DNA from 2 places in the Clostridium nitrophenolicum genome. Region 1 is predicted to be linked to the other one. Evidence: a T-box and tRNA genes for the amino acid it is inferred to sense, from the RefSeq annotation. Region 1 holds a T-box; the other holds one or more tRNA genes.
The links. A T-box is a leader RNA that pairs with one kind of tRNA and senses whether it is charged. The one in region 1 lies ahead of proS (proline--tRNA ligase), so its partner is inferred to be a tRNA-Pro.
Positions count from the first base shown of each region.

Region 2: it has a tRNA-Pro gene. The T-box ahead of proS (proline--tRNA ligase) is inferred to sense a tRNA for this amino acid. The anticodon was not compared.

Region 1 is NZ_AP042469.1:5,275,634-5,284,070, reverse strand. It holds gene pyk (pyruvate kinase) at 1-1,539, shown strand, start outside; gene ACZ5N4_RS25000 (DUF1540 domain-containing protein) at 1,854-2,222, shown strand; gene rlmD (23S rRNA (uracil(1939)-C(5))-methyltransferase RlmD) at 2,341-3,744, shown strand; gene ACZ5N4_RS24990 (DUF2238 domain-containing protein) at 3,914-4,621, opposite strand; gene ACZ5N4_RS24985 (DUF4397 domain-containing protein) at 5,003-5,644, opposite strand; T-box leader at 5,923-6,143, shown strand; gene proS (proline--tRNA ligase) at 6,281-7,717, shown strand; gene ACZ5N4_RS24975 (M20 metallopeptidase family protein) at 7,983-8,437, shown strand, end outside.
Region 2 is NZ_AP042469.1:5,470,036-5,478,472, forward strand. It holds gene glmU (bifunctional UDP-N-acetylglucosamine diphosphorylase/glucosamine-1-phosphate N-acetyltransferase GlmU) at 1-905, opposite strand, end outside; gene spoVG (septation regulator SpoVG) at 1,065-1,355, opposite strand; gene purR (pur operon repressor) at 1,458-2,273, opposite strand; gene murC (UDP-N-acetylmuramate--L-alanine ligase) at 2,489-3,868, shown strand; gene ACZ5N4_RS25985 (hypothetical protein) at 3,940-4,254, shown strand; tRNA gene ACZ5N4_RS25990 (tRNA-Pro) at 4,367-4,442, shown strand; tRNA gene ACZ5N4_RS25995 (tRNA-Pro) at 4,495-4,570, shown strand; gene ACZ5N4_RS26000 ([Fe-Fe] hydrogenase large subunit C-terminal domain-containing protein) at 4,793-6,139, shown strand; gene ACZ5N4_RS26005 (HAD family hydrolase) at 6,334-6,987, shown strand; gene ACZ5N4_RS26010 (SH3 domain-containing protein) at 7,093-7,497, shown strand; gene ACZ5N4_RS26015 (pyridoxal phosphate-dependent aminotransferase) at 7,835-8,437, shown strand, end outside.

The sequences.
Region 1 (8,437 bases):
AGAACAGGATACTTTCCAGAAAAAGTAGAATTAGTTGAAGGAACAAAATTCACTATAGTTTGCGGAGAAGACGTAGAAGGAGATGCTACAAAATGTAATTTAAGTTATCGCGAGCTATATAAAGATGTTGTACCAGGCAACATGATACTAATGGCAGATGGCTTAATTGGACTCGAGGTACAAGAAGTAGAAGGAACAAATATTCATTGTATAGTAAAAAATAGCGGAATGATAAGCACTAAAAAGAATGCTAATGTGCCTAATGTAAAAACAAACTTACCTTCCTTTACAGAAAAAGATGTTGATGATTTAAGATTTGGTTGTGAAGTAGGAGTAGATTATATAGCAGCATCATTTATAAGAAAGGCTTCAGACGTTTTAGCTGTAAGAAAACTTTTAGAACAATTTGGAGGACATGATATACAAATAATCTCCAAGATAGAAAATCAAGAAGGTGTTGACAACATTGATGAGATAATCAAGTTTTCAGACGGAATAATGGTTGCAAGAGGAGATATGGGTTCAGAGATTCCAATAGAGAGAGTTCCATTAATTCAGAAGATGATAATTGAAAAGTGTAATAAAGCAGGTAAATTTGTTGTAACAGCTACACAAATGTTAGATTCAATGGAAAGAAACCCAAGACCAACAAGAGCAGAAGCCTCTGACGTAGCTAATGCTATTTTAGACGGTACTGATGCTGTAATGTTAAGTGGAGAGTCAGCAAATGGAAAGTGGCCTGTAGAGGCTGCTAGAACAATGGCAAGAATAGCTATGGAAGCTGAATCTAGAATAAACTATGAAGAATTATTAACTAAAAAGAGAGAGACTCATATTTATAATGTAGCTAATGCTATAAGTTTAGCTACATGTACAACAGCATCAGGATTAAATGCTTCAGCAATTATTACAGCTACTCAAAGCGGACATACTGCTAAAGTTGTATCTAAATACAGACCAGCGTGTCCGATAATTGCAGTAACTCCAAGTGATAAAGTTGCTAGAAAGCTAGCATTAAATTGGGGTGTGTTTCCGATACTTGCAGAAAAGGTTAGCTCAACAGACGCATTAATAGAAAAATCTGTTGAGATTTCATTGCAAACTGGATATGTTAAGAAAGGTGATCTAGTTGTAATAGCAGCTGGAATACCTGTAAGCTATTCAGGAACCACTAATATGCTTAAAGTCCATATAGTTGGAGACATATTAGTTCAAGGTAGAGGTGCAGGTAACAAGCCAGGATATGGTACTGCTAGAATAGTCAAAAGTGCTAAAGAAGCAGATGAAACTTTAGAAAAAGGCGATATTTTAGTTGTAAGAAGCCTAGATAGAGAATATCTGTCAGTATTAGGCAGAGTTAGTGGAGTTATAGCAGAAGAAGGTGGATTAACATCTCATTTAGCTATAGAATGTATTACAAGTGAAGTTCCTCTTATCTGTGGAGCTGGTGGTGCTACTGAAATATTAAAAACAGGAGCATTCATAACAATGGATGTTACAAGGGGAATTGTTTATAATGGAAGAGCGAATATAATGTAATATGACAGGTTGTTGAGCCCATAAAGCCAACAACCTGTTTATTATAATTGCCACTATTTAAATTATGCTTATAAAAATGAAAAAAATATCATATTTTTTATTTTACCATTGAAGATTTATGTAAAAATAATGTATAATAAAAAAATATGTGGTTAAACTAATATGATGAGAAAACAAGAGACAACTGATTCTATATTAACTTAGCACCTTTTAAAAGGTGCACTTTTTTTATATTAAATTTTGCACTTATAAAGTATAAAATTTCTCAAAGAAAAGAAACTATATTTATGTAGTTTTGGATAGGAGGAATTATCATGAGTGGAAAGCTAAGATGTAGTGCAGAACGTTGTGCAAATAATGTAAATAAGTTTTGTGTAGCAGCAAGTATTCATGTAAATGGCAGCTCAGCACATTCAAGTCCAGAAACAGATTGTGATACTTTTTTGGAAAAAGGTGATATATATTCGACATCTCACTTTACTAATAGAAATTTATCTGGAGAATTCACTCAGTTATTTAGTGGAGAATCAGTAGAAATAAGTCCAGAAATTGCTTGTGAAGCAGAAAATTGTATATATAACGTTAATAAATTATGTAGTGCAGATTTTGTTCAGATAAATGGGGAAGAGGCACACTCAAGTGAACGTACTCAATGTGGAACCTTTAAAGAGTACAACCAATAAGCGGATTTGCCGCTTATTTTTTTGCAGTATAGGTTTTAATGGACAAAACAATCAGGAAAATGTAGAATATTGAGGTAAGATTTTAATGAGGTAAAACTATAATATGGCGGGTGAGAGTATGAGTAAAACTATTCCGATAGAAAAAAACAAAGAATATATATTAGATATAACTGGTATGGGCTATGAAGGTGAAGGCGTAGGAAAGATTAATGACTTTACAGTATTTATTAATGGTGCTTTGTTAAACGAAAAGGTTAAGATAAAAATAATAAAAGTAAATAAAAACTTTGCAATCGGGAAACTTTTAGAAGTTGTTGAATCATCAAAAGATAGAGTAGAGCCTATTTGTAATACTTACAAAAGGTGTGGTGGATGCCAACTTCAGCATTATTCTTATAATGCACAGCTAAAGTTTAAGACAAATAGGGTAAAGGACTGCATAGAGAGAATAGGTAAGTTGGATGTTGTAGAAGAGGGCGAAGAAAAAGAAGATAATGATATAGTTATACATAATACAATAGGCATGAATAATCCTTATAGATATAGAAATAAGGTACAGCTGCCTGTTGGTAAAAAAGGCAGCGATATTGTAATAGGATTTTATGCACCTAGAAGTCACGAGATAATCCACATGGATGCTTGCAATATTCAAGATGAAACTGCTGATGAAGTAGTTAAGCTAGTTAAAGCTTGGATTGAAAAATGCAATATAGAAACTTATAATGAGGAAATGCACAGCGGAATAATAAGACACATAATGATAAGAAAAGCTTTTAGGACAAAAGAAACCATGGTTGTAATAGTAACTAAAACCAAAGATATTCCACATGCAGATGCTCTTGTAAAACTAATTACAGAAAATATAAAGGATATAAAGAGCATTATACAGAATGTAAATGATAAAAGAACAAACGTTATTCTAGGGCAGCATTGTAAAACCTTATGGGGAAATGATACTATAAGTGATTATATTGGAGACTTTAGATTTAATATATCTCCTCTTTCATTTTTTCAGGTAAATCCAATACAAACTGAAGTGCTTTATAACAAAGCTTTAGAATATGCAAACTTAACAGGTAATGAAACCGTATTTGATGCTTATTGTGGCACAGGTACAATATCTCTGTTTTTATCACAAAATGCTAAGAAAGTTTATGGAGTTGAAATAGTGCCTGAGGCTATAGAAAATGCTATAGAAAATGCCAAGCAAAACAACGTTAGTAATGTAGAGTTTATTGTAGGACAATCTGAAAAAGTTATTCCAGAACTTATAGAAAAAGGCATAAAAGCAGATGTGGTGGTTGTAGATCCTCCAAGAAAAGGGTGTGAAAGAGTGCTTTTAGATGCGATAGCTAAAATGCAGCCAAAGAGAATAGTATATGTATCCTGTGATCCAGGAACTCTAGCTAGAGATTTGGGGATATTAAATGATTTAAATTACAAAACTGTAGAGATTCAACCGGTAGACATGTTTCCTCAGACCTCACACGTGGAGACAGTTGTGAAGATAGTAAAGAAATAGGCATTGAGCACTTAGTGAAGCGATAGCAGTGTCCTCAAAATGTTGCCAAAGGTATAGTACCTCCTTCTATGATTTTAGTATTCTAACATAGAAGGAGGTGATAAGTTTACATAAAATATTTTACAACCTCTATATGACACCGCAATATAGGGATTGATATTTATCTAGCCTAATTAATCTTGCGGCTGAACATTAATTTTTCATGCCAGTTTTTATCGTACTTAATAGAGATATAACCTATTATAGACATTGCAAACGCACCAATACAGTCTACCAACAAATCGGCCATTGTATCTGAAAGCGCATAGTGTCCTACGAACAAGGTCCCGTTCTCTGTCCCGAATTTCTGCATATTGGTTCCCAATAATCCGTCTGCAGCATACTCATAAAACTCCCAAACGACACCAACAGTTACAGCAAAGCAAAACGAGAAAAATGCGACAAATACAGGTGTAAGATAAATCGGGACTTTTTCGGTTTTGTTCAGAAAGCTTATTACGGTAAATCCTAATGCACCTATCATAGCACCACTGAATGTGTGTAAAATCATATCCCAGTTGGGAATTCTGTAGTAAAAGTTCTTTACCTCTCCTAAATAAATTGCACAGTAAAGAAATGCAGAATAAACAAATATCATATTTGTTGGTATGCTTACTTTTAAACGTTTTTCTGTAAAGCCCGGAAGCAACATTGCAAATGTGCCGAGTATACACTGCAAAAGCATCAAAAAGTAGTCGCTCTTTACTCTTACATCGGGATTATAAAGCGGTGCGACTGTGGGTGCCATAATCATTCTGATTGTTACAAAAACAGAGGATAATATCATTGTTACAAAAACAAATTTTATAAAATTCCTTTTGCTAAATATTTTTTTCATTCTTTTACCTCCTCTTTTCATTATTATCACCAGAAAACAATATTTCAACATCTTGATTTCTACCGTCACTTATCTTTGAAAAAATATATTGTTCAAGATCTGAGTTTAAATGAAAATCATCAGGTTGGAAATAGCGTTTAAACCGCTGTCATCTTTGTACAAGAATATTTCCATTCTGCTTTCTGTACAAACATTTTATTATAATTAATAATCGTTCTTAATAAATTATATCACTTTTATACACTCAAGGCACGTTGAAACAGTAATTAAGCTAGAAAGGAAATTATAAGCCAACGACCCAAGCTAGTTAGAGTATAGCAGCTAACAAATAAGTATAATGAAAGCGAAGGTAACATAAAAAAATACCTTCGCTTCATTGTGTTATCTTGGTTCTGGTGCCACTATAGCTTCTAAAGCCGGAGATTTTCCAGTTAGGCCAACTGCATAGATAGTATAGTAATTATTAGGCTCCAGCTGAACATTAGGAACAGTTAATACTATATCGTCAGTACCAGCAAGATTGATTATGAAGGTATATGTTCCTGGAGGAATGCAAGCGTAATCTGTAATACCTTTATAAACAACATTTCTGAATACTTTTGTACCGTCAGATAAATTTATGTCAACAGCTGGTGCGTTTGGAGAAAGATTAATAAATCTTACACAAGCTCTTCCAAAATTCTGAGCGGTGGTTGGTTCTTGTATGGTATATAAACTAATGTTAGGAAAAGTTCCTATTGCGGCTATATTAAATACAGTATTTGCAGGAATATTTATATTAGCATCTATAATAGGATTCGTAATTTGTCCTGAAGGATAAACTTTAATATTATAGTTACCAGGAGGAACAGGCAGATATTGCGAAAATTCCTTGTAAGCAAGATTCTTTACTATAAGATTTCCGTTGGCATAAATGTCTAAATTTGGGTCATTAGGAGAGGCGTGGAATATTCTAATATAAGAATTCATTTGGTTAGCTCTGTAGTAATAATCTGTCATATCAGCATATTGACAATAAAGCATTGACTTTCTCCTTTATATTTCTGATCTATATTATAATATGAAATAAATATTAAAATGTTCGTTTCATAAAGAATATGTAACATTTTATTTCATTTGAAATATTATGATAGAGAAACTAAAAAATAAGGAGATTACTTAATGAGTAACTATAGATAATTACATAATTAAGACTGTGTAAAAAAATTGTACGTGAATATTAAAATTTTAGTTTGATAATCTATTGACAATTTTATATTTATGTTTTATCATATAAAATAAATTTAAAAAATTTCAATATTACAAAAATAAGGAAGAGGATTAGTAGAAATTTAAGCTTTTTTAAAGAGAGGGAATGTAAGGTGAGAGATTTCCAAAAAGCCATTTTGAACCTACCTCGGAGTTCTGTACTGAAATAGTAGTAGGATACAGCGGCTAATTTCCGTTAAGAAATTAAGAGTGAATATATTTTTACAAGTATATTAATAAGGGTGGTACCGCCGATACAGCCTCGGTCCCTATTTGGGATTAGGGGCTTTTTATATTGCATTTAATTACCTTTTATTACTAAATTGCGCAATGTTGGTAATAATATCAGTTGATGATTATTTTAAGTATCAAATTCTAATTAAACTCAAAAATTATTGGAGGAGTATTTAAATGGATAATGGAAAAAAATTAGTAGAACAAATAACACCTATGGATGTTGATTTTGCACAATGGTATACAGATATCGTTAAAAAAGCAGAGCTTGCTGATTATTCAAGTGTTAAGGGATGCATGATTATTCGCCCTAATGGTTATGCAATTTGGGAAAATATACAAAAGTACGTAGATGCAAAGCTTAAAGAGTATGGACATGAAAATGTATATATGCCAATGTTTATACCAGAAGGTCTACTACAAAAAGAAAAAGATCACGTTGAAGGATTTGCACCTGAGGTTGCATGGGTAACTCATGGAGGAGATGACGAATTAGCTGAAAGATTAGTTGTTCGCCCAACATCAGAAACATTATTCTGTGAGCACTATGCAAAAATTGTTCAATCTTATAAGGATTTACCAAAGCTATACAATCAGTGGTGCTCAGTTGTAAGATGGGAAAAAACAACTAGACCTTTCTTAAGAACAACTGAATTCTTATGGCAAGAAGGCCATACAATCCATGAAACAAAAGAAGAAGCTGAAGCTCATACACTTAAGATACTAAATATGTATTCTAAATTATGTGAAGATATGTTGGCGATGCCAGTAGTTATGGGTAAAAAGACGGAAAAAGAAAAGTTTGCTGGTGCAGATGACACATATACAATCGAAAGCTTAATGCATGATGGAAAGGCATTACAAGCAGGAACTTCACACTATCTTGGTGAGAATTTCTCAAGAGCATTTACAATCCAATTTTCAGATAGAAGTGGAAAGTTACAATACCCACATTATACTACATGGGCAGTAACTACAAGATTAATTGGAGCAATAATAATGGTTCATGGTGATGATAGTGGTTTAAAATTACCACCAAGAATTGCACCAACTCAAGCGGTAATTATTCCTGTTGCTCAGCATAAAGAAGGAGTACTTGAAAAGGCAAAAGAATTAAAGGAAAGATTAGCTAAGGTTGTAAGGGTTAAGCTTGATGATAGTGATAAGATGCCAGGTTGGAAGTATAGTGAATATGAAATGAAGGGTATTCCACTAAGAATAGAAATTGGTCCAAAGGATATAGAGAAAAATCAAGCTGTGTTAGTAAGAAGAGACAACAGAGAAAAAACAATTGTTTCATTGGATGAAATTGAAACAAAGGTTCAAGAGATGTTAGATATTATTCATAATTCAATGCTAGAAGAAGTTACAAGAACTAGAGATGAAAAAACTTATGTAGCAACAACTATGGAAGAATTTGAGGATATTATTGAAAATAAACCAGGATTTATTAAGGCAATGTGGTGTGGAGATAGAGCTTGTGAAGATAAGATAAGAGAGGTAACTGGCGCTACATCTCGTTGTATGCCATTTGAACAAGAGGTTGTTTCAGATACATGTGTATGCTGTGGCAAAAAAGCTAAACATTTAGTTTACTGGGGAAGAGCATACTAAAAATAAAGGTTGCTATATTTTGGATAGCAAGTATATTATAAACTTAGCGTTAAGATTTAAAGTAAATTGTTATAATTATGAAAATTAGTTTTTTAATAAATAAAGAATGAGGATATACTAACCTCATTCTTTATTTATTAAAGATTAATGTTAGGTTATTTAGGTCTTTGACAATAGTTACTACATTAATTGAGTTTAGCTTTATTTTTAATTAGCTAGATAGTATACTTTAATAAAGATTTTAGTATAAAAGAGGTGGATATTGGTGTATGAAAGTATAATTTTAAAGAAGGCAGAAGCCATAAAAGATAAACTTATAGCTATAAGGAGAGATATACACGCTCATCCCGAAATAGGACTACATGAAACAAGAACTGCAAAAATAATAGCAGAGATGCTGGAGCAGTACGGCATAGAGGTTCAAAGGAACGTTGGAGTTACAGGTGTCGTTGGGGTACTTAGAGGCAAATACCCAGGTAAAACCATACTTTTAAGAGCAGATATGGACTGTTTAAAAATTGCAGAGGAAAATAATATTAAATATAAATCTGAATACCCTAATTTAATGCATGCCTGTGGGCATGATGCTCATGTTTCATGGCTTATTGGTGCTGCCGCAATTTTGTCTGAGCTTAAGGAAAAAATAAAAGGAAATGTAAAGTTCTTATTTCAGCCTGCAGAAGAGAAGGAAGGTGGAGCAGAAAAGACAATACATAGTGG
Region 2 (8,437 bases), 190 kb from region 1:
ATACTATCTTTTATCCTAGAATTAGAGTGAATAGTACAATTTTCTCCTATTACTGTTTTGCCTTGAATAACGTTACCTGGATATATTATAGTATCATTACCTATTTCAACATCTATATCTATATATGTGCAATCTGGATCAATTAGAGTAACTCCGTTGTCCATATGCATTTGGTTTATTCTCTTTCTCATAACCTTCTCAGCTTCTGAGAGTTGCGCTCTGGAATTTATTCCCATAGTTTCTTCAAAGGGTATTGGTAATGCTCCTATTTTTTCACCTTCATTTTTTAGAATTCCTATAACATCAGTTATATAATATTCTCCTTGAGAATTATTATTATCTAGTTTGTCTAAACTTTTGAGTAGACTTTCTATGTCAAAACAATACATTCCTGCATTTATTTCATTTATTTTCAATTCTTCTTCAGTGCAGTCTTTATGCTCTACTATCTTGCAAACTTCCTGATTACCTTCTCTTACTACTCTACCATATCCATGAGGATTATCTACTATTGAAGTCAATATGGTTGCTTTATAGTTTTTATTACCATGGAAGTCAAGAAGTTTTTCCACTGTGCTTTTCGTAATTAAAGGAGCATCCCCTGTAAATATTGCTACGGTACCTTTCTTTCCCTTTAAAAATTCCTTTGCACACATAACAGCATGACCAGTTCCAAGCTGCTTATCTTGCAACGAATAGTGTACAGTTCTGTTGGTAGTAGCATCCTTTACTTTATCTGCTCCTCTGCCTATAATTACATTTATGTCATTTACTTTTGCTTCTTTTATTGTATCTATTACAACGTTTACCATTTCTTTTCCACATATTTTATGAAGTACCTTAGGCGTGGAAGATTTCATCCTTTTTCCTTCTCCAGCGGCTAATATTATAGCACAATTATACATTATAACACCTCTTTATGGTCATAAACCTACATTTTTCTACTTTATATTATACGAACATCCCTTAAATATTATATTTTATATAGATATTATTTTCAACCTTATGAGTCATTTTTATATAAAAAAATCAATAATAAAAAGGAGTAGCTATACTCCTTTTTATTATTCTTCCGTAATTTGCTCGGAAGCAACTTCTTCATTTTTTACTTTTTCAAACTCTTCTAAAATAGATTTTTGTATTTTTTCTCTTGTTTGAGTATTAATTGGATGCGCAATGTCTTTAAATTCTCCATCAGGAGTCTTTCTGCTTGGCATTGCTATAAAAAGACCATTTTGACCTTCTATAACCTTTATATCGTGAACTACAAATTCATTATCAAAGGTTACTGAAACTATAGCTTTCATCTTACCTTCAGCAGCAATTTTTCTTACTCTAACGTCTGTAATTTGCATATAAAATCCACCTCCAAGATGCTTATGTATATATTATTCTCTACATTTTATATTTTTCCTTCTTTATTTTGTTAAAAATTAATAAATTTTTTGAAAATTATATTATTTGAACATTTTAGAAGGAAATAATAATGCTTCTCCATTTTCATCAATACCTTTAAAATCTACTATTGATACATAATCTTGAAAAAGTTTCTTAGGTGTTTCTACATTATCAATTAGTACACCTATCCCTAATAGTTCACTGTCAAATTCCTTCAGTAAATCTATTATGCCTGATGCTGTACCTCCAGCCTTCATGAAATCATCTACAAATATACACTTACTTCCCTTATTCATTGCCTTTTTAGATAGTGACATGTTTTGAATTCTCCCGGTAGATCCTGAAACATAATTTATGCTCAAAGTTGATCCTTCAGTAACCTTTGTTTCTCTTCTAACTACTACCAATTGAACTCCGAGCATTTTAGCGACTTCATAAGCTAGCGGAATTCCTTTAGTCTCAACTGTAACTACATAATCCACATTTTTATCAATAAATGATGCAGCAAGTATAATACCTGCTGTTTGTATAACTTGAGGGTTAAACATTAAGTCAGTCATGTATAAAAAATTCCCTGGTATTATTCTTTCTCTATTTTTCAAAATAATACATAGTTTTTCAGCAAATTCCTTAATTTTTTCATGGGATAGCCCACATACATACTTAACTCCTCCAGCAGCGCCAGATATAGTTTCAACTCTTCCCATGCTAAGCTTCATTAAAATATCCTTGACTACAACTAAATCTTCACTTATTGTAGACTTAGCAGCATTAAACATATCAGTAAAGTTATTTAAGTTTATAATCTTATTTGGATTTTCTATTAATATTTTTGTTATGGCTGCAACCCTTTGGTTTCTACTAAATTTATCCATAATCATCACCTATTCACTTTAAAATTTACGAATATTTTTTTAAAATTATATCCTATTATTCATATTTTATTCTAAAAAAACTATATAATCAATAACTTTATTGTCTTGTCCCATATATACCAAAGTTCAAAATAAAATTTAACAATTGTGTTTTTTTGACTAATTTTTGTATATAATTATTAAATGAAGTTATTTAATTAAAGGAGCTGATTCTAATGTCATTTGATTTTATAAACGATAAAAATAAAAATATACACTTTATAGGTATAGGTGGTATAAGTATGAGCGGCCTAGCTGAGATTTTATTAAACAGAAACTTTAAAGTGTCGGGCTCTGATATGAATGCTTCACCTATAACTGATACTCTATCAGCCAGAGGTGCTGAGATTCATATAGGCCAAAAGAAAGATAACATAAATAAAGATATAGACTTAGTAGTATATACTGCAGCCATATCTGAAGACAATCCCGAGCTAATGCGTGCTAAAGAACTAAACATACCGACCGTAACTAGAGCTGAATTTTTAGGCAGCATAATGAAAGGTCATAAATTTAACATAGCTATAGCTGGGACACACGGAAAAACTACAACAACTTCAATGGTTTCTCATATATGTCTAGATGCTGATTTAGATCCTACCATACTCGTAGGTGGACAGCTTGATGCTATAAATGGAAACGTACGCCCAGGCAATAGTGACTATTTTGTAACAGAAGCTTGCGAGTATAAAGGATCCTTCCTTGAGTTTTTTCCTTATATAGGGGTAATACTAAATATAGATGCAGACCATCTAGATTATTATAAAGATATAAATGATATTGAAAATGCATTTATAAAATTCGCTAAGCTTATCCCTGATGACGGTTACTTAGTTTGTTATGCTGATGATGAAAGAATGAAAAATGTGATTTCTCAATCAAACTGCAACGTAGTTACTTATGGAATTAATTCTGGTGATGTTGTGGCAAAAAATATTGTATTTAATGAAAAGGGATGTGCTTACTTTGATGTGTATAGAGATGAATCAAAACTTTTATCTATACAACTAAATATCCCTGGTAAGCATAATATTTTAAATGCCCTTGCTAGTATATGCTCTGCTTTAAGCCTTAATGTACCTTCTGAAAATATAGTAAATGGCTTACAAAGTTACAAAGGTACTCATAGAAGATTTGAACTAAAAGGAGTAAAAAATGGAGTTACTGTTGTTGATGACTATGCTCACCATCCAACAGAAGTTAAAGCTACATTGAGTGCAGCTAAAAATTATCCTCATAAGAAAATATTCTGCGTATTTCAGCCACATACCTATTCAAGAACAATAAATCTTTTTAATGAATTTAGTGAAGCTTTTGATGGTGTGGATGAACTTATATTAGCAGATATATATGCCGCAAGAGAGAAGGATACTGGTATCGTAAGCTCTTCTATGCTTGCAGACAAAGTGAAAGAAAGAGGCGTAAAATGCTCTAACATCCATAGTTTCGATGAAATAGTATCTTATCTAAATAAAAATTTAGATAATGGTGATATTCTTTTAACTGTTGGTGCAGGAGATGTCTTCAAAATAGGAGAAATGTATCTTAAAAATTAAAAAATATAACTATGCGTAAAATCCTCCAACATGGTAATAATATAACTGATAACCTGTTGGAGGTGTTTTCTATGAAAAACTTTTTGATATCTGCTGTAGTAGATATTATTTTAATTTTTATTTCCTATTTTTTGTTTAGAAATATAATTAGTGGTCCTACACGCCACAGACTTTATGAAAAATTCTTTGGTTCTTTTGCTAAATTTGTAATTTATACATTTATAGCAACTTTAATTATAACAGGCGTTACAGCCTTAATTCTTTATAGAACCTGGTACATAGCTTATATTAATATATTGGCACCAGCATTGGTTTCTATACTGATAGGATTTCTTATGTCAACTGTTCCTACACGCGGTGCAGGAGATGAAAAAAGCAAACAATAATTTTTAACGTCTACAAATAACTGATAGTAGTGAAATAACAAATCTATCAGTTATTTTATTATTATATTCACTGTTGACTTTTTCCAAAATATAGCATATAATATTTATATACCGGGGTGTGGCGCAGATGGGAGCGCGCGTGGTTTGGGACCATGAGGTCGCAGGTTCAATCCCTGTCACCCCGACCATTGAGTTACTAATAGCTAGTAACTCTTTTTTGCATTAAACATTAATATTTGTCGGGGTGTGGCGCAGTTGGTAGCGCGCTTGCTTCGGGATCAAGAGGTCGCAAGTTCAAATCTTGTCACTCCGACCAAAAATACGTGGTAGATAAAATTTATCACGTATTTTTTATAAGATTAAATTTATTTTACATTTAGCATTTAGATAGCTATTATACGCACTTATAATAATGCCTATCTTAAGCTTTTTATTTTGGAGCAATTATTAGAAATTGGGTTAATGTTTTAAATTTAGGGTAAATTATAAATAATATGGTATAATATAAATTATTACTTACTTATAAGGAGTTGTTAGCATGAAAGCAAAATATAGTGATTTATTTAAGTCATTAATAAAAGCATATTATGAAGACAAGTTTGAGGATAAGGTAAATGAAATCTTAGCATCGAATGAACTTGATAAAGAAAATCTATGTAAAGTTATTTCCTCACTTTGTGGAACCGGTATAACTTATAGTCCAAACTTTATTTCAGACTTAAAAAAAGCTATATCCTCTTACGAAGCAGACCATAAAATAGTTAATAAAATCAAACATTGTTCAATGGATTGTACAGATGAAAACGGAGAAACTATGTGCCAAAAATCATGTCCCTTTAATGCTATATTTATAGATAAGGAAAAACATACAAGTGTCATTGATTGTGAAAAATGTACTGATTGTGGTTTTTGTGTAGAAGCATGCCCTACTGGTGGAATTCTTGATAGAGTGGAATTTATTCCATTAGCGGAACTCCTTAAAAGTAAATCACCAGTTATAGCTGCAGTAGCTCCAGCAATTATTGGCCAATTTGGTGATACTGTAACTATAGATCAATTAAGAGCTGCTTTTAAAAGAATTGGTTTTACTGACATGGTAGAAGTGGCATTTTTTGCAGATATGCTTACCTTGAAAGAAACTGTTGAATTTGACCGTTTTGTAAAAAAACAAGATGATTTAATGATAACTTCATGCTGCTGTCCAATGTGGGTTGGTATGCTTAAAAGAGTTTATAATAATCTAGTAAAAAATGTTTCTCCTTCTGTATCGCCAATGATTGCTTCTGGCAGAGTACTAAAGAAGTTGAATCCTGACTGCAAGGTTGTATTTGTAGGACCTTGTATTGCTAAAAAAGCAGAAGCAAAAGAGAAAGATTTATTGGGAGATATAGATTTCGTGCTTACTTTTGCAGAAATGAAAGATATATTTGAAGCTTTAGATGTAAAACCTGCAGAGCTGGAAGAGGACACTTCTACTGAATATGCATCAAGAGGCGGAAGACTTTACGGCCGTACTGGAGGAGTATCTACTGCTATATGCGATGCAATAGAGAGAATATATCCTGAAAAACACAAGTTATTAAAGACAGCTCAAGCGAACGGAGTAAAAGATTGTAAAGAAATACTTGAAAAAGCACAAAAAGGCGAGTTAGATGCTAACTTTATAGAAGGAATGGGCTGCATCGGCGGCTGCGTAGGTGGTCCAAAAGCTGTCATTCCAAGAGAAAAAGGAAGAGAACACCTTGATGAAATGGCTGAAAACTCATCTATAAAAGTAGCCGTTGATAGTACTTGCATGAATAAAATACTCGATAGCATAGGTATATTTTCCTTTGAGGATTTTAAAGATGAAGAAAAAGTACATATATTCGAGAGAAAATTTTAACAGAACTTAATAGCATACATACGTTTTTAAAAGGAGAATGCCTCACAAATTTCTGAGGTATTCTCTTTTTGATTGTATATATATATTGACATTTATAATTCTAAATATATTATTTTATATTAGATGCCTAAGGTCACTTTTTACAGTTTATATTGCTTATATTTGATGTTATACTATAAGTCGAGGTGATATTTATGCTTAAAAATATTAAAGGTGCAATATTTGATATGGATGGTACTCTTATAGACTCTATGTGGGTATGGAGTAAGATAGATGAAGAATATTTAAAAAAGAGAAACATTGCTTTACCTAGCAACTTGAAAGAAGATATAGAACATATGGGCTTTGCAGAAGTCGCTCAATATTTTAAAGATAGATTTAATATTTCTGACACAATAGAAGAAATTCAAAAGGAATGGAATGAAATGGCCATAAATCAGTATGCCCATCATGTTTCATTAAAACCCGGTGCTAAAGAGTTTCTGTCTCTATTAAAAACAAAAGGAATAAAGATTGCTTTAGCAACAAGTAACTGTAAACCATTGATAGAAATTGCTCTTAAAAGAAATGATATATATCACTATTTTGATTCAATAACAACTACCGACGAGGTTTCTAGAGGCAAAGATTTCCCAGACGTATATTTACTAGCATCAGAGAGACTAATGTTAAAACCTAAGGAGTGCGTTGTATTTGAGGATATACTACCTGCTGTTAAAGGGGCAAAGGCTGCTGGTATGACTGTAGTAGGCGTACATGATTCCTATTCAGAATATCAAAAGGAAGACATAATAAATTCTGCTGATATGTATATTCTTCAATATAAAGAACTTATAGAGGCTGTTTAATATTTAAAATCTTAGTTAAATTTAACTAGGATTTTTTTATTTTGTGACAGTTTTGACTTATTAGTGAATATAATAATATTGTATATCTATAGGGAGGAAAGGTTAATGTTGGCGTTTTTATTTGTACTCCTCGTTGGTTTCTCTTTATTTGTTTCTTACTATTTCACAAATAAGGTATCAAATCAAAGGAAGCAAATTTTACTTCTAAAATATCAAAACAATAATTTAAAGCACAAAACAAATTCAGAGTCCAGTTTGCATACTACTATCAAATATCTAAACCCTAATTATAGTCAAGGTATCGTTAAGGAAGACTGTAATTTATATATAGCACCTTTAAGTAATTCTGCTATAATTAATTCTTTAAATCAATCTACTATAATACAAATATATGATAGTGCAGAAATTAATGATGAACTATGGTATGAAGTTTCGATTCTATCAGAAGATAGAATTAATTCAAAGGGATGGATAAAGAGTGATTATATAAGCTTCAAAGATAGTATATAAGATTTAAAGCCCGAAAATTAATTTTCGGGCTTTAAATCTTATATACTATCTTAATTGTTAAGATGAAGAAAAAACTCCTTAAAAAATTTATCTAAATGTCCTATTAAAACTAAATAAATTATTAAATATTGACTAAACAATTAAAATTAAACACTTTAATCAAAAGATTTTGAAAATTTATAATAACGTGGTATACTTATATACAGGTGAGAACCTTCAGCAAATGAAAAATGTGCAAAACCAGTACGAGAAACTGTATGTTTTGAAGATTTCTGAGAAGAGCAATGAATGCTATGCATACATTATAAATTACATATTTTAAGGGGGTATTTTATTCATGAATAAACCAGTATTATCAGATCATTTCAAAAAAAGAATGCCATCAGACGTAAGACTTGGTCAGATCAAATTTGAGGGACGTAAAGTTAAACCTGCATTAATCAATGTAGCAATTGGAAACGTTTCACTTCCAACAAATCCTGCTATGCAGAAAAGAATGTTTTCATTAAATGCACCTGAAAGCCCATTTACAAAGGGTGTTATAAGATATTCAGGTACTGCTGGTGTACCTGAAGCTCAAGAAGCTTTTAAAAACATTCTTAAATGCGAAGGGTTTAATACTGATAAATTACACGTTGCAGTAACTGATGGTGGATCCAGTGGTATGGAATTGTTATTACTTGGTGTTTGCGGAGATGCAGGCACAGGTGAAAAACCATTTATGATGATTGACCCAGCTTATACAAATTATATTTCTTTTGCAGAAAGAATCGGACGTAAAACTGTTACAGTAAAACGTCATTTAGGCGAAGATGGCAAGTTCAGTCTTCCAGAACTTGACAAAATCGAAGAAACTATTAAAGAGCACAATCCTGGGGCACTTCTTGTAATACCTTACGACAATCCTACAGGACAGCTCTATGATTATGCAACTCTTAAA